DNA from 2 places in the Solibacillus daqui genome. Region 1 is predicted to be linked to the other one. Evidence: riboswitches for the same ligand, from Rfam matches in the RefSeq annotation. Region 1 holds a riboswitch; the other holds the start of a gene.
What was found. A riboswitch is a leader RNA that binds a small molecule or an ion and turns the genes downstream of it on or off. The one in region 1 is predicted to bind glycine.
Positions count from the first base shown of each region.

Region 2: linked by a shared signal. The riboswitch ahead of O7776_RS11290 (amino acid permease) and the one ahead of gcvT (glycine cleavage system aminomethyltransferase GcvT) in region 1 are both predicted to bind glycine.

Region 1 is NZ_CP114887.1:2,535,536-2,546,312, forward strand. Features, by position in the region: gene O7776_RS12295 (vitamin B12-dependent ribonucleotide reductase) at 1-1,009, opposite strand, end outside; gene O7776_RS12300 (lipoate--protein ligase family protein) at 1,263-2,042, opposite strand; gene O7776_RS12305 (rhodanese-like domain-containing protein) at 2,197-2,580, shown strand; gene gcvPB (aminomethyl-transferring glycine dehydrogenase subunit GcvPB) at 2,722-4,206, opposite strand; gene gcvPA (aminomethyl-transferring glycine dehydrogenase subunit GcvPA) at 4,199-5,545, opposite strand; gene gcvT (glycine cleavage system aminomethyltransferase GcvT) at 5,570-6,673, opposite strand; glycine riboswitch at 6,835-6,937, opposite strand; glycine riboswitch at 6,941-7,034, opposite strand; gene O7776_RS12325 (shikimate kinase) at 7,164-7,676, opposite strand; gene comGF (competence type IV pilus minor pilin ComGF) at 7,875-8,333, opposite strand; gene O7776_RS12335 (hypothetical protein) at 8,324-8,524, opposite strand; gene comGD (competence type IV pilus minor pilin ComGD) at 8,526-9,068, opposite strand; gene comGC (competence type IV pilus major pilin ComGC) at 9,070-9,387, opposite strand; gene comGB (competence type IV pilus assembly protein ComGB) at 9,401-10,477, opposite strand; gene comGA (competence type IV pilus ATPase ComGA) at 10,458-10,777, opposite strand, start outside.
Region 2 is NZ_CP114887.1:2,328,410-2,339,186, reverse strand. Features, by position in the region: gene O7776_RS11315 (hypothetical protein) at 1-125, shown strand, start outside; gene O7776_RS11310 (DNA primase) at 122-424, shown strand; gene aspA (aspartate ammonia-lyase) at 475-1,890, opposite strand; gene O7776_RS11300 (GNAT family N-acetyltransferase) at 2,272-3,027, shown strand; gene O7776_RS11295 (dehydrogenase) at 3,232-3,759, shown strand; glycine riboswitch at 4,642-4,718, shown strand; gene O7776_RS11290 (amino acid permease) at 4,868-6,205, shown strand; gene O7776_RS11285 (DMT family transporter) at 6,711-7,592, shown strand; gene O7776_RS11280 (hypothetical protein) at 7,663-7,836, opposite strand; gene O7776_RS11275 (MFS transporter) at 7,842-9,038, opposite strand; gene O7776_RS11270 (helix-turn-helix domain-containing protein) at 9,048-10,319, opposite strand; gene O7776_RS11265 (GNAT family N-acetyltransferase) at 10,531-10,777, shown strand, end outside.

The DNA of each region.
Region 1 (10,777 bases):
AGCCACCAAAGCCTTCGATGTTTTTATAATTAACAATCCCTTGATACATCGCGTCTTCTTGCTGAGACAAAGGCTTGAATTTTAATTTTTCTTTTGCTAAACGAATGATTGATTCATCATTTGTATTTTCGATTAAATATCGTAAAATACGTGGATTTTGCATTTTTGAAATGATAAATTCCACAATATCAGGATGCCAATCAGCTAGCATAATCATTTGTGCTCCACGTCTAGAACCACCTTGTTCAACAAGATGCGTTAGCTTAGCAATATCATCCAACCAGCTAACTGAGCCACTTGATTTACCATTAACTCCGCGTGCTAATGTGTTGCGAGGGCGTAGTGTTGAACCATTCGTACCAACACCACCACCGCGGCTCATTATTTCCATTACTTGCTTACGGTGATCACTAATACCTTCACGTGAATCCGCAACAAATGGCATTACGTAACAGTTAAAGAACGTTACTTCAGTTTCAGAGCCAGCGCCATAAATAACGCGCCCTGCTGGTATAAAGTTCATCTTAACTAACTGTTCATAAAATTTTTCAAACCATTCTTGGCGTTTTTCCTCCGTTGTTTCAACAGCGGCTAAGCCCGTTGCATTACGCTTTGCAATTTGCTCATAATAAATTTCGAGCGGCTTTTCAATAATATCTAATGAACGTTCAATTATGCCTGTCGTTTGTTCCTCGCCTTCTAATACATGACGATAATCTTCTTCAATACGAATAGTGGCTGTTTTTTTGTCCTGATTAATAGCCTCGATAATTCCAAGTCCACGCGCTGGGAATTTGGGATCTTGTTTCACAGTTAAGACAACAAAATCTCCTGCTTTTAATGTTTTCTTTTCCGTATCTTTAAAAGAATAACGGTCAATCATGACAAGACGTGAAACTCCTTTATGCGTAATGTGCATATCCGGTGTAATCGGATGCACTTGCGGAAATTGTTCAATATCTTGATTAAGTTGATTGACTGGGATGGATTGTTCTACCACACTTACCACCACATAAGCCCCCTTTGAACGATTTATTAATTTTATAGTCCCCAACAAAAACGAGAATCAAACACAAGATATTGTGTTTGATTCAATAGGACTACCCTATATGTTGAGCTGGATTTATTTACTTAAAAAAGATTACAACATATTTTTTTTTCAAACAAGGTCTTGATTTTTTTGAATTTATGTTAACCTTAAGTATATCAACGTTTCGAGACATAAAAATTTTTTTCAAAAAACTAAAACACATGTTCGTTTTTTATTTTCTATAATTCCACTCATCCGTACAATATTTATTTTTCATTAAATGTTCAACATATTGTTGTTGTGTTTCATTCAATTGATATGGTACAAGTTCAATATCAAGCGCTTCTTTAAAGCCATTTGAAAAAGCTTCAATACAATCCGCAATCGTAAATGGCGTATCAACAAATTGATTCATTGCTACTGCTTTTTCAGGTAATTTTTTTCGCATTCTCTCTTTTGCTTCATCCGACTCAAAATTGAACACGGAAAGTAATAGTTCTTCATCCAAATCTAGTAAAATAGCACCATGTTGCAAAATAACACCTTTTTGACGTGTTTGCGCACTACCCGCAACCTTTTTTCCTTCAACGACTAATTCATACCAGCTTGGTGCATCAAAACAAACTGCACTTTTTGGTTTCTTTAAATCCTCAAATTGTTCCTTCGTCTCTGGCACGCTAAAATACGCCTCTAAGCCAAGTTTTTGGAATCCTAACAAAATCCCTTCACTAATAATACGATAAGCTTCTGTCACCGTTGCAGGCATATTTGGATAGCTTTCCGACACAATAACTGAATAGGTTAGCTCCTGGTCATGTAACACTGCACGACCACCCGTAGGACGACGCACAAAGCCTAAATTTTGTTCTTTCACATTTTGTAAATTAATATCTTTATGCGCTCGCTGGAAGTAACCAATAGACACTGTTGCAGGGTTCCATTCATAAAAACGAATAACTGGTGGAATTTCACCCACACTATGCCAATCTAACAACGCTTCATCTAACGCCATATTATAAGCTGGGTGACACGGACCCGAATTGATAAAATACCATTGTTGTTTCAAAATTTCCTCGCCTCCAATTGTTCATTTTAACAAACTAGCTCGACTATCTCTAGTTATTCTCTTATAATAGAAATTACAGAAAGAAAGGGGCAATAACGCTGTGACAATTTTATACACAATTCTCGTTATCCTAGTTGTGATCGTTGCTTATATCGTGATCAACTCAATGCGCTTAAAAAAAGCCGTAATTAATTTAACACAAGAACAGTTTATCGAAGGCTACCGTAAAGCACAATTAATCGACTTACGCGAACCAAAAGAATTCGAAGCGGGTCATATTTTAGGTGCTCGTAACATTCCTATGACGCAATTAAACAACCGTCATAAAGAAATCCGTCCAGACTTACCAGTTTACCTATACTGTCAAAATACTGGTCGAAGTGCACGTGCAGCCTTAACATTAAAGAAAAAAGGCTACAGCCAAATTTACCAATTACAAGGCGGCTTCAAGACTTGGACTGGTAAAGTAAAATCTAAAAACTAATCCATAAAAACTCTCTAGCATTTTAGAGAGTTTTTTTCATGCACATTTATGAGTTTCTACTATTATATAGTTATTTCGTTAGAAGTCTTACCTGTGAACAAAAAAAGAGCCAGAAGATTCCCTCTGACTCCTAAGTTTTTATTAAACTTCCTGTGCTACTGCTTCAGGTTTTGTGTAACGTAACACTGGTGTACGTGCAGCGCGTGTCTCATCTAAACGGTTTACAACAGTTGTATGAGGCGCTTCTTGCACTAATGCAGGATTATCAATTGTTTCTTGCGCAATTTGAATCATTGCATCACAGAATGCGTCTAATGTTTCTTTAGATTCTGTTTCAGTTGGCTCAATCATAATCCCCTCTTCCACATTTAATGGGAAGTAAACTGTTGGTGGGTGGTAGCCAAAGTCTAACAGACGTTTCGCGATATCAAGTGTACGTACGCCAAGTTTTTTCTGACGACGGCCAGATAAAACAAATTCATGTTTACAATGACGGTTGTATGGTAAATCAAAATGTTCTTCTAAACGACGCATCATGTAGTTGGCGTTTAATACCGCATATTCTGTTACCGCTTTTAATCCGTCTGGACCCATTGAACGAATGTATGTGTATGCACGAACGTTAATACCAAAGTTACCGTAGTATGGTTTTACGCGACCAATTGATTGCGGACGGTTGTAATCGAAGTGGAATGTGCCATCTTCTAATTTCACTAAAACTGGCTTTGGTAAGAATGGAATTAAATCTGCTTTTACCCCTACAGGACCTGAACCAGGACCACCGCCACCGTGTGGACCAGTGAATGTTTTGTGTAAGTTTAAGTGTACGCAGTCAAAGCCCATGTCGCCAGGACGTGCCTTAGACATTACCGCATTTAAATTTGCACCATCATAGTAAACTTTACCGCCGACACCGTGAACGATCTCAGCCATTTCTAAAATGTTTTCTTCAAATAAACCAAGTGTATTCGGGTTTGTTAACATTAAAGCTGCTGTGTCTTCACCAACAACACGACGTAAATCATCTAAGTCTACTAAACCGTCTTCATTAGATTTAATAGTAATAGTTTCAAAGCCTGCAACTGTTGCAGAAGCTGGGTTTGTACCATGTGCTGAGTCTGGAACGATTACTTTATTACGGTGACCTTCGCCATTTGCTTCATGGAACGCACGGATCATCATCAATGCTGTCCACTCACCATGTGCACCTGCAGCTGGTTGTAATGTTACTTCATCCATGCCTGTAATTTCTTCTAATGAAGTTTGTAAATCGTATAATAATTCCATTGCACCTTGAGCTGTTGACTCATCTTGTAATGGGTGGATATTTGCAAACCCAGCATAGCGTGCAACGGCTTCGTTAATTTTCGGATTATATTTCATCGTACAAGAACCTAGTGGGTAGAAGCCTGAGTCTACACCGTGGTTACGACGAGAAAGTGCAGTATAGTGACGCATAATGTCTAATTCAGATACTTCTGGTAATTCTGCTACTTCAGTACGAACTAATTCAGCTGGTAGAAGCTCTGCAAGATCGAAATCAGGCACATCTAACGCTTCTAAATTATAGCCAACGCGACCTGGTTTTGTAATTTCAAAGATAAGTGATTGGTTTTCGTTAAGCATTGTAAGCCCCCATCTCTGCAACTAGTGCATCAATTTCTTCTTTCGTACGGATCTCTGTAACTGCGATTAACGCATGATTTGCTAATTCCGGGTAAACGCGACCTAAATCGAAACCACCGATAATGCCTTTTTCAATTAATTTTTTATTGATATCTGTAACGCTTGCATTTGTTTTCACAACGATTTCGTTGAAGTGCGAACCTTGATATGCTACTTCAAATCCAGCTGCTTCAAAGGCATTTTTCGCATAGCGTGTTTTTACGATGTTTTGCTTCGCCATTTCTTGTACACCTTGTTTACCAAGTGCAGTCATTGCAACAGAAGCTGCTAATGCTAATAACGCTTGGTTCGAACAAATGTTAGAAGTCGCTTTGTCACGGCGGATATGTTGCTCACGAGCTTGTAATGTTAAAACGTAACCACGACGGCCATCTTGGTCAACTGTCTCACCAACTAAACGGCCTGGTACTTTACGCATTAATTTGTTTGTTACTGCGAAGAAACCACAGTGAGGACCACCGAATGCTTCAGCGATACCGAATGGTTGTGCATCACCAACTGTAATGTCTGCGCCTAATTTACCTGGTGGTGTTAATACGCCAAGTGCTAATGGGTTTGAAGAAACGATAAATAACCCTTTTGCATCATGTGTAATATCCGCTAATGGCTGTAAGTTCTCCACTTGGCCAAAAAAGTTCGGATATTGAACGATTACACCAGCAGTTTGATCATCTACTAAGCCTTTTAATGCTTCGATGTCTGTTACGCCGTCTTTTGTTGGAATTGTAATAACTTCAATTGATTGACCATATGCATAAGTCGCAACAACATCTTTATATTCTGGGTGTACTGCACCAGAAACTAATAATTTTTTACGACGTGTATGACCTGCTGCTAACATACCAGCCTCTGCTAAAGACGTACCGCCATCATACATAGAAGAGTTTGCTAAATCCATACCTGTTAATTCAGCAATCATTGTTTGGAATTCAAAAATCGCTTGTAATTCCCCTTGAGAAATTTCAGGTTGGTATGGAGTATATGCTGTGTAAAACTCTGAACGAGAAATTACATGATCTACGATAATTGGTTTGTAGTGATTATATACCCCTGCACCAAGAAATGATACGTTTGTTGCTGTATCTTTGTTTTTTGCTGCTAATTGTGCTAACTCTTTCATTAAAGCTGCTTCTGATTTTGCTTCTTTAATGTTGTATTGGCCTTTAAATCGTACTTTTTCTGGAATGTCTGCGAAAAGTTCATCGATTGTAGCAACACCAATAGTTGCTAGCATTTCTTGCTGATCTTGTTCCGTCATTGGTAAATAACGATGTTTCATTACATAACCCTCTTTTCAAAAGTTTTATTTATTACGTTTATAAAATGGTGTTTCAACAATTACTGCTTTTGCGAGTTTACCGCGAATTTCGATTTCTACTTCTATTCCGACTTCAGCAAATTTTGCGTCAATTAATACCAACCCGATGTTACGCTTTGTCATTGGCGATTGTGTACCAGTTGTCACGATTCCAATTTCTACGCCGTCTTTAAATACTTTATAGTCATGACGTGGAATCCCTTTATCAATCATTTCAATTCCAACTAACTTACGCGGTAAACCCTTTTCTTTTAATTCGATTAATGCTTGTTGACCGATAAATTGTGGCTCTTTCGCTAATTTCACTGCAAAGCCGATACCCGCTTCAAGTGGAGTAATATCTTTTGATAATTCTTGACCGTAAAGTGGTAAGCAAGATTCAAAGCGCAATGTATCACGAGCACCTAAGCCTGCTGCTACAACACCTTTGTCTTTACCAGCTTCTAAAATTTTGTTCCAAAGATCCTTGATTGCTGCTGGTGTCCCGTAAATTTCAAAACCGTCTTCACCAGTATATCCAGAGCGGGATACAAGAACTGAATAACCGCCAACTGTTACGTTATCTTGGAATTTGAAATACTTAATAGTTGATAAATCTGTGTCCGTTAATGTTTGTAAAACTTCTTCAGATACAGGACCTTGCAATGCAATTTGAGCGTAGTCAGCTGATGCATTTGTTAGTGTTACATCACCTTCAACATGTTGTTGTAACCATTCAAAATCTTTTTCAATATTTGCAGCGTTAACACAAAGCAAATAACGATTATCTTCTAAACGGTACGTTAATAAATCATCTACAACGCCACCATTTTCGTAGCAAAGCGCACTATATTGAGCTCCACCAATTGCAATTTTTGAAATATCATTTGATAACATTTTTTGTAAGTAGCTTAACGCATCTGTACCTTCTACAAAAATTTCACCCATGTGAGATACATCAAATAGACCAGCGCGATTACGAACTGCATCATGCTCTTCTTTAATTGATGAAAATTGAACAGGTAACTCCCAACCACCAAAATCAATTGTTTTGCCACCATATTTTGCATATTCATCGAAAAGCGGTGTACGTTTTAACTCATTTGTCATGTTCAAAGTCCTCCTTATTGTTATGTATTTTTTAGGTTTTTTAATATAAACCTGCTGGAAAAACACTTTTCGTTTCAAATAATGTATTTCCTATGTGGATATGAGAGTTGATAATCTCAAATCCACAAAAAAAAGACAGACGAACCCCTTATCAAGAGATTCTCTGTCCTTGCACCTGAAAGTTACACCTATTGTTGAATTTCGATCACACAATAGGCTTTCCCCTTTGGTGGCTGTATTGTACTAATACAGCACTCTCCAGAGTTGCGTCCAATACGAGTCTTTTTGCCTGAGAGATTCATAGCACTTGCTACTTGCTCCTTCGGCGACGTGACTTCACGTTCTCTCCCCGTATCATCATCCGCGTTAGCTTCAATTAATTAAATCATTAAGATTACTCTCAGCAATATCCTAACATTGAACGCTATATAAACGCAATCTTTTTTTAATTTTACTTCAAAACCGAACGATTATTGATTTTATTGTTTTTTCATTCGCCTTTCAAACGATTTACCTGAAATGCAATATACTCTACAATTTGACGTAATGTACGACTGGGAGTTAAAACCTGTATATGACCTGCATCACGATAAGATCTCCGTCTGTTGTTATACAGTATTTCTAATTCCTGCTCGGTGGACTTTTGGACAATTGGACGGTTTTTATCATTACGGATTCGCATATAAATGTCCTCAAATTTAGCATCCAGGAAAAATACTAATCCTGTGTGACGCATAATTTTACGATTTTCTTCATTGACTGCTACCCCTCCGCCAGTGGCAATTATGCATGCTTCATCACGAAAACTTTTCAAAAATTCCGTTTCTATTTCGCGGAACCGCGCCTCACCGAATTTTTCAAAGAGTTCAGGAATCGACATTCCCTGTTGTCGGACAATTTCATGATCCATATCATAATAAGGCATTTTCAAGTAATAACTTAACCGTCTACCAATTGCACTTTTCCCGCATCCCATAAATCCTACTAAATATATTTTTCGCATGCCAATCACCTTCTTCTAATTACGAACTACTCCATCTAACTTTACTCACTATTAAGTATATTTATCGTAGCACGAACGTAAATAGATTCCAATGAATTATATATCATAAATTGGCTAGAAAATGCATTTGTATAAAATAAAGCAGCTCCCGTAACAATAAATAACAAAAAAACTGCTAAAAGAAATAAAAAGCCACGTTCATTCACGAGGTAACGGCAAAACAATGACCCTTTCCCGTAATTTCCCATCTTGTGTCACAACTTTCATAATAATTTCATTTCCTTCTTGTCTATATTGTAAACCTTGCACGTTTGGAAGCATGATTTCATTGCCGCCCTTATTTGAACGTTTACGCACGTGATTATTCGGCTGTTCAATATAAAATTCACGATTATCTGGATCATTAGCTGGCTCTAACATCAATATTTTAGGCGAAACAATTTCCCCTGATATAGAATTTTCATTGTATTGATGCACATCATAGACAAAAAGTTCCCAATTTACATCATGCTTTATTTGGTTAATATTTTGAATATCTCGCACCCAAATAACAATCAATAAACTAATCGAAGCAAACAATACGAGCACAGCTAAATGAAATAAACTTTCTAATAATGTAAAGCCACGCTGATTTTTTATTTTCGAAATTAAACACATCGCTCCTTTATCACTCCATTTAGCTCATATGTTACACATATTTGTCCCTCATTATAAATCCATGAATAGAATGTGCCTTCAATTTGCTGATCACCTGACACTTCTTGATATCGTTTGTATTTTAATGCACCATTGAATGCCACTTCTGCAGCATGTGCTTGTTTTTGTTGTATGGTAATATTTTGTTTCATATTAAAGGTGATCGGAATCAATGTTGACGTTAGAAAAAATAAGATTACTGCTGCTAGAAGCGTATCCACAAGAGTTAATCCTGTCTGGTGTTTCAATAACATTTTTTAATATCTGCCTCCCTTTGCCCATATTAATTGTAAAGTGATAAGCATAATTATTGAAATGGTACATAATCGTACCACTGCTTCGAATATTCCCGCTATTATTAAATAATATTTTTGAGTGAGTCGTTGACAAAAAAATCTCAATGCCTGCTGGTAATTCTTGATCAAATAGAACTTCATCACGCTGCGAAAAATTCCTAACGGTTATTCTACGACAATTAAATACTTGGAATTCATAATTGGATTTTGTTTCAATGGCCTTTGCCTGCGCTAAACGGATTAACAGTTCTGTTTGGTCAATAAATTGTTCATTCGTATAATTCGTCAATTTTTCAGTTGTAAAAAATAATACCGAAGAACAAATGATTGTAAAGATTACTAAAACTACAAGCATTTCGATTAATGTGAAGCCTTTTTCGTTTTGGATTGCGTTATTCATCTTACGGTAAACTCGAATCATTAGGAATAGTAGCCATTTTACCATTAAAAGTTATCACAGTTTTATCAGGGCATTTCGGTACTTCTTCTGTAATATATCCATTATCAAATAACTCATTAAAACTTGCAGGATAATCTCCTGTACTAATTCTATAAGCTTCAATTTGACCGTTAAGCATTAGCACATAAGAATCACAGCCCTTCTCATCTATCGTTGCAAAATGCTTGGATACATTGGGAATCGTGATTAAGATTAATATCGATATAATAAACAACACAACTAACATTTCTACTAAAGTAAATCCTTTTTCGTTTTTCACATTTTCCACCTCATTATATAAAGTCAATCACATCATACATTGGCAATAGAATGCTTAAATACGCAGCAATTACACATAATGCAATTACCATAAATAACAATGGCTGAATAATTGCTAGCGATTTGGTGATAATTTTTTCTAGTTTTTCATCTAACAAATCGCAATATAAAACAAGCTCTCTACCTAAAAAACCACTGGCTTCACCATGTGCAATAAAATGTTCAAATTTCGGATAAAAATAACCAACCATTTGTACTGCATTTGCCAATGGGTCACCTAAGATTATTCGTTTGTGTAAGACGTGTGAAATATGAGCGATTTGTTCTTGGTGCTGCTGTATTTTCAACTGTTCGAATGCCTGTTGCAATGATAAACCCGCTAACAATAGGTTTCCAAGATTTCTCGAAAATTGCCTTGTCAAAATTATTCGCCAAAACAAACTAATATAAGGTATACGAAATAATAAATTCAGTTGAAGATCAACACGTTTCTTTTTTACATAAAAGGTAAAACATATCAATGTAATCACAATGAATACGCTAAATATTACAATTAAATCAGGGATGTGTAAGAAAAATGTGGACCATCGGATGCTTGTTGACGAGGTTACGTCAGCTCTAGAAGAAATTACAGAGGACATATTTGGTAAGAAATACGTACGAAAAGCCAAAAATAGCAATACTAAAAATCCAAATAACAATACTGGGTACGATAATACTTTCAATAGCTTGGATTTTGCTTGCTGTTGAAAGGTTAACTGCTTGGACACAATGTAAATCGTGTCATTTAAACGACCTGAAACTTCAGCTAGTTCTATCGAGATTAAATATTGTTTTTCAAGACCTATAGCTTCAAATACTTGTGTCACACTACCGCCACTCGACAATATTTCCTTTATTTGCTGTTGCACAGGTTCATAATTTTTTACGTGGTATGGCAGCAACATTTCAATGCTATGTGCAAATGTATAGCCTTCATTTAATAATGTTGCCGTACGTTCTAATAAGGTAGGGAATTCATGTGCTCTCATAACCGGTTTAGCAAAAAATTGCCGCTTCCAAATCGATTTTTTAACTAGAGGTATATTCATAGCAACCTCCTGATAATTTTTTCTTTTGACCAACAAGCGTTGCGTCTGCGGATAATGCATAGCCCAAATCATTTCGGATTGCTTCAATCACATTGACTAACTCCTTATCATGAAGCACTTCAAATAACGCTTTGTATTCTCCGTCCCGTTCTATTAATGTTTGACAGATAACGGCCTGCAACATTTGGCGCATTTCCTCGTAAGAAACCGATAAATCATGTAAACGATATAAACTGTTTATGCTATCTTTGGCATGGATAGTCGAGATGACTAAATGTCCAGTAAATGCAGATTCAATTG
Region 2 (10,777 bases), 210 kb from region 1:
TGGGGAAATGGGTAGTAATATTAATTGTGGTAGCAGTTATTTTTATGTTTGTTCAAGCGGAAATGACGTTTCGACGTGCAGATAAAATCAAAAAAGAACAGCAACAAAAGGGGGGACATGAATGATTCGTTCAGTTGGAGCAGGCAGTACGGGGCTTAATAATCAAACGCGACGAAAAGCTCAGCCTGAAGTGAGCATTCCATTTCCAAAGGTAGGTAGTGGCGGTCAAGTCGACACTACACAAGAGCAACCTGCTAAAATAAGACAAGAATCACAAACGATGATGGTCGGGGTGAAGCCCAAGTCACAGTTAAAATCTATTTTTGATGAAACGACGAGTGTTGTAAAATTAAATGCAGATGGTGACCGATTAGAAGTAAGTAAACGTGCTATTACATTGGCAAAAGATATGCTTTTTGGATAATGAAAAACGCTAGTCCTCTATTATAAGGACTAGCGTTTTTCAATTTGAAATTAGTTTTTCGCTAATTTTTTTTCACCAGCAATACCTGGTTGTGTTAATTCAAAAGGATTTAAAATAATATCTAATTGTTCTTTTGTAAAGTATTCGTATTGTAAGCATAATTCACGTACTGATTTGCCACTGTGTAAAGCTTCACGTGCAATTTGACTTGAACGTTCATAGCCTAAGTGTGGTGCTAATGCAGTAACGACACCAATTGATCGCTCAACAAAGTCATGCATACGCTCTTCGTTTGCTTCGATGTGATCTAAGCAAAGTTTTGTAAATACAGTGAAGCCGTTTGTCATAATTTCAATAGATTGTAATAAATTGAACACAAGAACAGGCTCCATTACGTTTAATTCGAATTGACCTGCTTCAGAAGCTAGTGAAATTGTTACGTCATTTCCGATAACTTGGAATGCAATTTGGTTAATTACTTCAGGCATTACTGGGTTAACTTTACCTGGCATAATTGAAGAACCAGGTTGACGTTCTGGTAAACGAATTTCAGCAAAACCTGCTTTTGGACCTGAAGCCATTAAGCGTAAGTCATTAGCAATTTTAGACATGTTCATCATTGAAATTTTTAACATTGAAGACACTTCAGCGTACGTATCTGTGTTTTGCGTCCCATCGATTAAGTTTTCCACTTTTACGAATGGGAAGTTGCTGTACTTCGCAATATTTTCTACCGCCAAGTTCATGTATTCTGGGTCAGCATTTAAGCCAGTACCAATTGCTGTAGCACCGATGTTGATTTGAAGCATTGCTTGTTGTGCTTTCTTCACACGTGCAATATCACGAGCAACTACTGCAGCATATGCCCCGAACTCTTGACCTAAACGAATAGGAACAGCGTCTTGTAAGTGTGTACGGCCCATTTTCACGATACCGTCAAATTCAACTGATTTTTGGATGAAGCTATCACGCATGATTTCCATCGCCATAATTAAATTATCTAAAGTTGTAACCGTTGCAATGTGAATTGCTGATGGGAAAGCGTCATTTGTCGATTGTGCCATGTTTACGTGGCTGTTTGGACTAATGATTGAATATGACCCTTTTTCTTCCCCTAAAATTTCTAATGCGCGGTTAGCAATTACTTCGTTGGCATTCATGTTCATCGAAGTACCAGCGCCACCTTGAATTGGATCTACTACGAATTGATCATGTAGTTTACCAGCGATAATATCATCAGCAGCATGGGCAATAGCATTTGCAATTTTTTCGTCTAATTTGCCGATAGCAGCATTAGCTAAAGCTGAACTTTTCTTTACAATGGCAAATGCACGGATTAATTCAGGATGCATTGTCATTTTTGTAATTGGGAAGTTTTCTAATGCACGAGTTGTTTGAACTCCATAATAAACGTCCTTTGGAATTTCTAATGTGCCTAAAAAGTCTTTTTCAATACGTGTACTCATTTGTACGAACCCTCCAAGAGAATGGTGTAATAGTTGTATAAACAATCCTATTATACGTCAAATTCCACCAAAATCATAATTGCTGAATTATTAGATTATTTGACGTATTCATGTAAAGTACGGAAGTTTTAAATATTCACTTTAAAATGGTGAGATATGCTCTTATTATCGTGAATTTTCACTTTTTTAGACAAAAAATAATATGTTGTTTAAATTTCAAATTACAAATTTGCATGACGTAGCTATATGTGTTTTTTTAAGAAACCATTTTATTACTTATTATTTCCCCTTATTTTATTTAATATCTTTTTGTAAATTTTTTGGTAATATTACATTAGAAAGTAGTTTGACTAATTTTGTAATAGAAAGCAGGGATTATTTATGACTTTATCTTTTCAAAATATAAATATATTTGCGCAACTTGAACGAGAAACGGAACTTTATCGGCATTATCAGCTTGATGAAGTGAAAGACCGCTACGATAGTAATTTTATCGAATTTTTATCAACTCCTACGTTATCCGAACTGCAGGCAGCTTTGGTCTACTTGCAACATAAACATCTCCAAAGTGGACGACAGTTTTTAAAGGCTGTATTTCCACAAGATGAAGAAATTCCAATTGAATTGCATCAATATTTATTATCGGATCAATTTGATATTGCTAGTTTGGAAATGTATTCCATAAATCCGAATGTTTTTACGCGAGAACCGATTTGTCCTGAAGTGACAATCGAATTTGTGTCTCCTAGAACGTTAGAAGGCTATTTAGAGATTCATTATAAAGATGCATTACAATGGGGTGAAAGTTACGCTCAAGCTAAAAGTGCTATGTTAAAAAGGGACTTTGAACTAAAGCGAACAGCTCAAATTGTCGCAACATATAATGGAAAGGTTGTAGGATCGCTTGATGTTATTGAATCAGCAACTACAGCAGAAATTGATAATTTGTTCGTTTTGCCAGCCCATCAAAAGAAAGGGATAGGTACAAAACTTCAGCAATTTGTTATGAAACATTACTCGGAAAAAATAATTATTTTAGTTGCTGATGGGGACGATACACCGCGCGAAATGTACACAAAACAAGGCTATTCCTATATAGGAAAGCGATTTAGTGCATTAAAAACATTATTGGGTTAATAAATGTGCTTGAGATAACTTTAATTCTCAAGCACATTTTTTACGAAAAAGGATAAATTCTCTGATGAAACTTACATGTATAAGGTGTTCAAGTTCGAATAAAACGATACATTTTATTGAATTGTTTAGATAAGAACAGAGGAAGGCTGAACTTTTTTGCCGTTCATGCTACTAATCCATTACTAGAAAAGGAGTTGATTTTTATTGAAGAACTATTTCTTATTATTAAGCATATTACTGGGAACTTTTTTAGTAGGATGTACAGAAAAACAGAAAGAACCTGATACAGATGAAGATGTATCATCTCCAATTGAACAGCCTATAGATATAAATGAACTAAATTATGAATTACTAATGCACTTGGAATTTATACCACATGAAGTAGGGACTTCTATGACATTAATTCAAGATGAAAAGCTATATCAAAGCTGGGCAGAGATATTCCACTTTGATGAGACACCTGTTATTGATTTTGCAACAGAAGAAGTATTATTTGTGACAGAATATTCAAATGGCTGCGGGCTAGTTTTTGATACGTTAACGCAAAAAGAAGATACGCTTCATGTGAAGTTAAATTTCCCTGAAGAAATTCGTACACAAAAATCAATTGCATGTAATGATATAGCAATGCCAAATTCATATGTAATCAAACTAAAAAAGACAAATGCGACAAAAGGTACATTAGAAGATCCGTACGCCATTCGATTAGAAAATGTAAATATAGAAATTTAATGACCTCACAATGAGTATTTTTCAATACAAAATTTAGAATTAAGGACACTCAGATAATATAATTCGTTCTGCTACGCTACGGGGCATGCTTTCCTGGGGGCGTGGCTACAACTAACTATATGCTTGCCACTACGGCGGCAAGTATATAGTGGATTTTCCGCACACGCTTAATCCCCAAGGAGTCCGCCCCTTCTCTTCGCGGCACTCTACTATAAAACTAGAGTTGGTTATTATTACAAAGTGTTTGAATTAAGTGTGCTGAATTGAACTTTGTAATTGAAATATAGTCTACATTCGTCTAAAAATGATTTTATTTACAGAGCTAATTTTTAATTATAGAGAAAATGTTATAAAAAACGTACTACTTTATCCATCACCGCCGCCTCGCGATAGCGCAAGCGGCAGCATTTTGCGCTATTAACTATATAGGAAAAAGTAACATTTTAGTTTTGCGGGCCTTGCATGCGGCATTAAAGACAGTAGTATGGACACGTACCACGTGACCATAATGCTGTCATGCCGTAGCCCGCCAAAATTAAGTAACACTGCACTTAATCCATTTTTTGTTAGTAAATTTGCTCATTATCATTAATGACATTGAAAGGTTTCACTGAAAACTCAATAATTATTTTCAATGTAACATTTTTTTGCATGTAATATTGCTTTTATTTGAGTTGAATTTGTTGAAAAATCGATGTATTTGCTAATTCTCTAGTCGTCGTGTTAGTCGAGGTTATTGTAATAATGAAAGATTACTGCTAGTATTAGTTATTGTACAATAATAGTATTGGCGCGAACAATTCTGTGGATGGAAGATGCCGGAAGCGAATTGTACAATTGAATATTATCAAGCAATGATCGCTGTGGATAACACTACAGACGGGAGCAGTTTCTGGAGAGAGCGCATGAAGCGTCGCCGAAGGGTTCACTATCTCAGGCAAAAGGACAGAAGAGTAATGAGAGACGTTATTATTCTTACGTAAACAGGGACTAGTCAATATACTAGTCCCTTTTCTAATTTTCAGAAAAATTACTTGATGACCGCGAAGATAACTATTATTTGAGCCACAAAAGTGGTATGCAAATATATCTTTTGGAGGAAATCGTCTTGGAACAACCAGAATTAAAGCGCGACCTTAAAAATCGCCATGTACAATTGATTGCGATTGGTGGAACGATCGGAACGGGGTTATTTTTAGGGTCAGGGAAAGCGATCGCACTAGCAGGACCATCCATTATTTTTGCCTACTTAATCGTTGGTATTGCCTTGTTTTTTGTTATGCGTGCGTTGGGAGAATTACTACTTTCGAAAGGTGGCTATTCATCATTTACTGAATTTGCCACTGAATATTTAGGTGATTGGGCAGGCTATGTAACAGGCTGGACGTATTGGTTTTGCTGGATCATGACAGCGATGGCCGATATTATTGCGGTTGGTATGTATACACAATATTGGTTTGATGTACCTCAATGGGTGCCGGCAATTGTATGTTTAGTTGTGTTATTAGCCCTGAACCTATTAACCGTTAAATTATTTGGAGAATTAGAGTTTTGGTTTGCGTTAATTAAAATCATTACGATTGTTGCATTAATTGCGATCGGAATAGTGTTACTTGTTATTGGTTTTGAAACAGAATCAGGCAAGGTAGCCGTATCGAATCTTTGGGAGCATGGTGGGCTATTTCCGAACGGAGCATTTGGCTTCTTAATGGCATTCCAAATGGTTGTCTTTGCATTTGTAGGTGTAGAGCTAGTGGGTGTTTCTGCAGCAGAAACAGCAAATCCACAAAAAAATATTCCTTCTGCCATTAACAAAATTCCAGTACGTATTTTATTATTCTACGTAGGTGCGTTATTCGTTATTTTAACGATTAATCCATGGGATACTTTAAGCGCAGCAAGCTCGCCATTCGTGCAAGTGTTTGCATTAGTCGGCATTCCTGTTGCAGCAGGCTTAATTAACTTTGTTGTGTTAACATCTGCTGCATCAGCAGGAAACAGTGGGTTATTCTCTACAAGCCGAATGCTATTTAGCTTAGGTAATAACAATCAAGCACCGAAAGCATTTGGTAAGCTAAATAGAAATCACGTGCCGCAAAATGGATTGTTGTTATCTTCAATCGTCGTTTCGATCGGTGCATTACTAAGCTATTTAATGCCTGAAAATGCATTTAATGTCGTGACAACAATTAGCGCGATTTGCTTTATCTGGGTATGGGGTATCATTTTAATCTCACATATACTGTATAAAAAACGTCATCCTGAATTGCATAAAGCATCGATTTTTAAAGCGCCTTTAACGCCATTTGTGAACTATGTAGTCTTGGCATTTTTCGTATTTCTACTAGTAGTAATGGCCATTTCTGAATCAACACGCACAGCGTTATTATTAACACCTGTTTGGTTTGTCATGCTATTCGTGATTTATTTTATGCGTAAAAAATAGTTAGAAGGATTTGTCCTAGAAGTATTTCTGGGACAAATCCTTGCGCCGAGGTTGGAGGCTAGCGCGAAGCTAGTCATGGATGCGTTGTCAAAGGATTTGACGCTTTTAGCATTCGCTCTTTCCTTCTAACCACCGCAGAAGCACTGCCCTTAAGCGGTTTATTTAACACATGAACGATGGTCAGCCCGAAAAGTATATACTTTTCGGGTTGATCTTTATTTAGATTACGTCCCTAACATTTGAATATGCAAAAAGAAAAACAAAATGTTATTCGTAGATTTTGTTTTAGATCAAATCAATAGTGAAAAATAGTTGTCCAGTTTTCGCTCGAAATTGGATAGTTTCAGTTGATTGCGGATAAAAGCTACTGAATAACTAAATATACAGAAAAAAATTTTTTTCGGCTATCGAAATTCTTGTTATGATGGTAACAGTTTTGTTTATTTGAAATAATAACAGTTTGCAAAATGTAGCAGCTTGTTCATTTCTAAAAGGAGTTTTATCAGTGAGTATTAAAAAAGCGAATTTTTTATTAGTACTAGTTACGGTAGCGTGGGGAGCATCGTATTTATTTACAAAAACAGCTGTGATGGAGCTAGAGCCATTTACATTGATTGCCTACCGTTTTTTAATAGCGTTTGTCATTACGGCAATCGTATTTTGGAAACGAATTAAACAGGTTACAGCACAAACTATTTTGGCGAGTAGCTTACTTGGTTCTATTATGGCATTAGTTTGTATATTATTTGGCTATGCACTAAGAATTACAGATGCCTCTGTTGCAGGATTTTTAATAGCAACGACAGTTATTATTATTCCATTATTAATGATTGGTATAACACGTAAATTACCAACTCGACAAGTCATAACAGGGGGAATAATCACATTAGTTGGCTTAGGGCTTTTATCGTTAAAGGGTTCGTTTTCGATTAGCTTTGGCATGGCGCTATGTTTAATAACGGCGTTTTTATATGCTGTACATATTATTTTGAATAATCATTTCGTTCTAAAGCATGATAGTTTACAGCTTGGTGTGTTTCAATTATTTTTCACAGGTTTCTTTAGCTTAATTGGAGCATTGTTAAATGAACCGCTCGTATTACCACAAACTGCAAATGGGTGGGGCTCGTTGTTTATGTTAGCGATTTTTTGTTCAGCCTTTGCAATTATATTACAGTCTATTGCACAAAAGTACACAAACGCAGTGTCGACAGGGTTCATCTTTTCGCTTGAACCAATCTTTGCGGCCATGTTTGCCTTTGTATTTTTAAATGAGAGAATGAACGGACAAGAAATGCTAGGGGCACTCTTTATTTTTGTGGGTGTGTTAGCAGCGAACTATACACCGCCAAAGGTAAGGAAGCTTCAAGTTAATATGCAGAATTAAGACCGTGTTTTATGGCTTTTGATTTAATAGGGGTGTGCTGAAGGTTATTTGACGAAGCACACCCCGTTTTTTAAGTTAATTTACTAAATAATTGTGCGCGAGCCTCTTGATATACTTTTGCATCACATTGCTCGCATGAATATTTTCCTTGCATATTTTGCTTAAATAATCGATATTTGTTCGAGCCTTCTTCAACGAAAAAAACCTTTTTACAACAATAACAAATCGTTTCGTATCGAAACATAGTTTTTATACCCCTATCCTATTTTTGTTAACGCTTATAAAGCGATATAGCACACAAGCTAAAGTAAACGCTATTAAGGAGAACATGCTTGTCGCCAGTTGGATTGAAAACCATTGTGCACATAATCCGATTATTAGCGTTATAATAATTTGTAATATGCTCTCAAATAGCGAAAGTGCACTTGTAAATCTCCCCAAAATTTCAGTTGGAACCCTATTTTGATAGATAGTCGCATACCCGGTATTGCTAAACGACATGAAAAAGCCAAGTAGGATGAAAGCAATAATCGCAAGTATTAGATTGGGTGAACCATAAAATATCGTATAGCAAGCTAAAGTCAATAATAGCCCAGCTCCAATATAAGTTGAGATTGATAGCTTCCTGACAAAGCTTGCCGCTGCAATGCCCCCAACAATAGAGCCAATCCCAGTAACCCCAACAATGACACCATAAGATGCATCAGAAACATGGTGGAAATCTTTTAAAAATGACATCTCCTGTGAATCAAGTGCATGGGCAATCATCAAGACGCAGCTATACAACACGAAAAATTGTAACAAGCTTCGATGCTGTGACATCACCTGCCATACAACCTGAAAATCTTTACGTAGAACGGTTGGAGAAATGATTTTTTGTCCGTCCGTAACACGCTGTGAGATATTAGGTAACAAGTACATAAAATAGGCACTAATTAATAACATACAACTGTTCACCCAAATCGTGATAGATGTATTTGTCATTGCAATAATTATGCCACTAAGTGCAGGACCAATCATAAAACTACCTGAACTTAAAATACTATTAATCGCATTGAAACGCGGTCGGTCCTGCTCGGTAACCAATTTAGTAATCATATAAGTACTGCTTGGTTGTGCAAAACTTGCGGAAATATTTGTTAAAAATACAAAGCTAAAAATTATCCATATAGATGGTGCAAAAGGTATCATAAATACAACTATTGCTCGAAACACATCGCTCAATATAAGAATAATACGTTTATTTGAGCGATCTACAATTGAGCCAACAAAGAAGCTTGCAACAATTCGAGCAATTGGGCCAATCATATACAAACCAGCAACCATAGTGGGGGATTCGGTCATATGCCAGACTGTTAAATTCAATGCAATTAAATAAATCCAACTGCCAAGTCTTGAAATACCTTGACCAATCCACAATAGAAAATACTCTTTTTTATAGTTCATACATCACCTCTATTTGCTCATTCGTTCGCGAATTTTTTCACTAGCCTGTAGCGCTAATTGATAGCAATTACTTGCTTGTTTATATGCATGTAAGTTTTCATAAAATCCTGCCCAAAGTGGTGCGTAAAAAAGAGTGAGTGCAAAATATTGTTGCTGTTCAAAATGCGGAAATGCTTGTTCCTCTAATTGTTTGAGGTCGGATATTGAACATTCTTTTTCACATGCATAGGCAAGGAGTGCGCGTTGGTGTAAATGGTGTGGAACAGAAAATTGGGCTTTGTCGTACTTATTTAATAAGTGATTTAGCTGTGTAAAATCTTGCAACTGATAACATGTGCGCATCCAATTAATGACGGAATGTAAATCGTGCTCATAGTGCTGCGCTAGTGCATAATGCTTACAGGCTTTTTCGAAATCCTTTTGGCATTCATAGCAATACGCAATATTGTTATATATTGAACTAAATTGCATAGGTGTTTGAATAGATGGCACATGGTTCAGTAAATTTAATCCAGCGTTATATTCGTTTAATGCTTCGTTAAAGCGATTTAAATCATTGAAAATGACACCTTTCATAGAATAAAGCTTTAGTTGAAATAGTGGTTTAAATAAATGACTGATATGATTTGTCGCCAATTCAATATGATCTAGTGCTTTTTGAAATTGATAGCTTCGGTGATTGGCAAATGCAACATGATAATGATAATTTGCCTGCTCAAAATCACTTGCCCGTATCAAGAGCTGTGCGTTGAAGTTATTTTGTTCTCGATCGGCTAACTGTTTAAACTCTAAAAAGGACAGGTGTGCAAATGCTGTTATCGCGATATAAAGTGATGTCATACGGTCAGTATTATATGGAATAAACGGCTCTAGCTCGTTTAAAATAGAGCTAGCCATTTTATCTTGCTTAATCGAGAGTAAATAACGGCAATAAATGAGCTTAGCAATTAGCTGATGATCAAATAGCTGGAATGTTTGCTCGTATTCTTGAAGCAGTTTGATTTCTTCGTCAGAAAGCGAATCGTTTGATAAAAGCTTTTCGTAAATGACTTCATACGCCTGTAAGAAGTGCTGCTCTTGATGCATCGTTTCGGTTAAACTAATGCTAAGTCGATTGAATAATTGCTCGTACAAAGCATATTCGGCAATGACAATCCCATTTTCGATACGACTTAAATAGGACGGTGTACAAATGCCGAATGCGACATCATCCTGCTTAAGCTTTTTTTGCTGGCGTGTATATTTGATTAATTTTCCCCATTGTTGCTCAAGTGTTTCCATTGTGTTCACCCCTTGGAATTATTTTACCAAAATATTCTCGGGAAAAATTGTGAAATTCTAGAAAATAAGATGAGCTCAAGTCATTATTCGAAGAATACTTACACAATTCGAACAAAAGAATCATGTTAAACTATTGCATAAAAAACAATCGCTCTATATGATTAGAAAAATACTATAGAATTCTTTGTTTTTAGATTAGGGGAGAGCATGTATGTTTTTTTATGAGGTCGATAATGAGATTCAATTAAAGCTTGTAACGCAACAAGATGCAGAGGAAATCTTTGCATTTGTAGACCGTTCTCGTGATTATTTACGCGAATGGCTAGGCTGGGTAGACAATACAAAAACGGTAGAAGAATCACGCAAATTTGCTGGGTATAATCTAGAACGTTTTGCTAAACGTGAAGGGCTCGATACAGCAATTTACTATAAAGGACAATTTGTTGGCAAAATCTCTA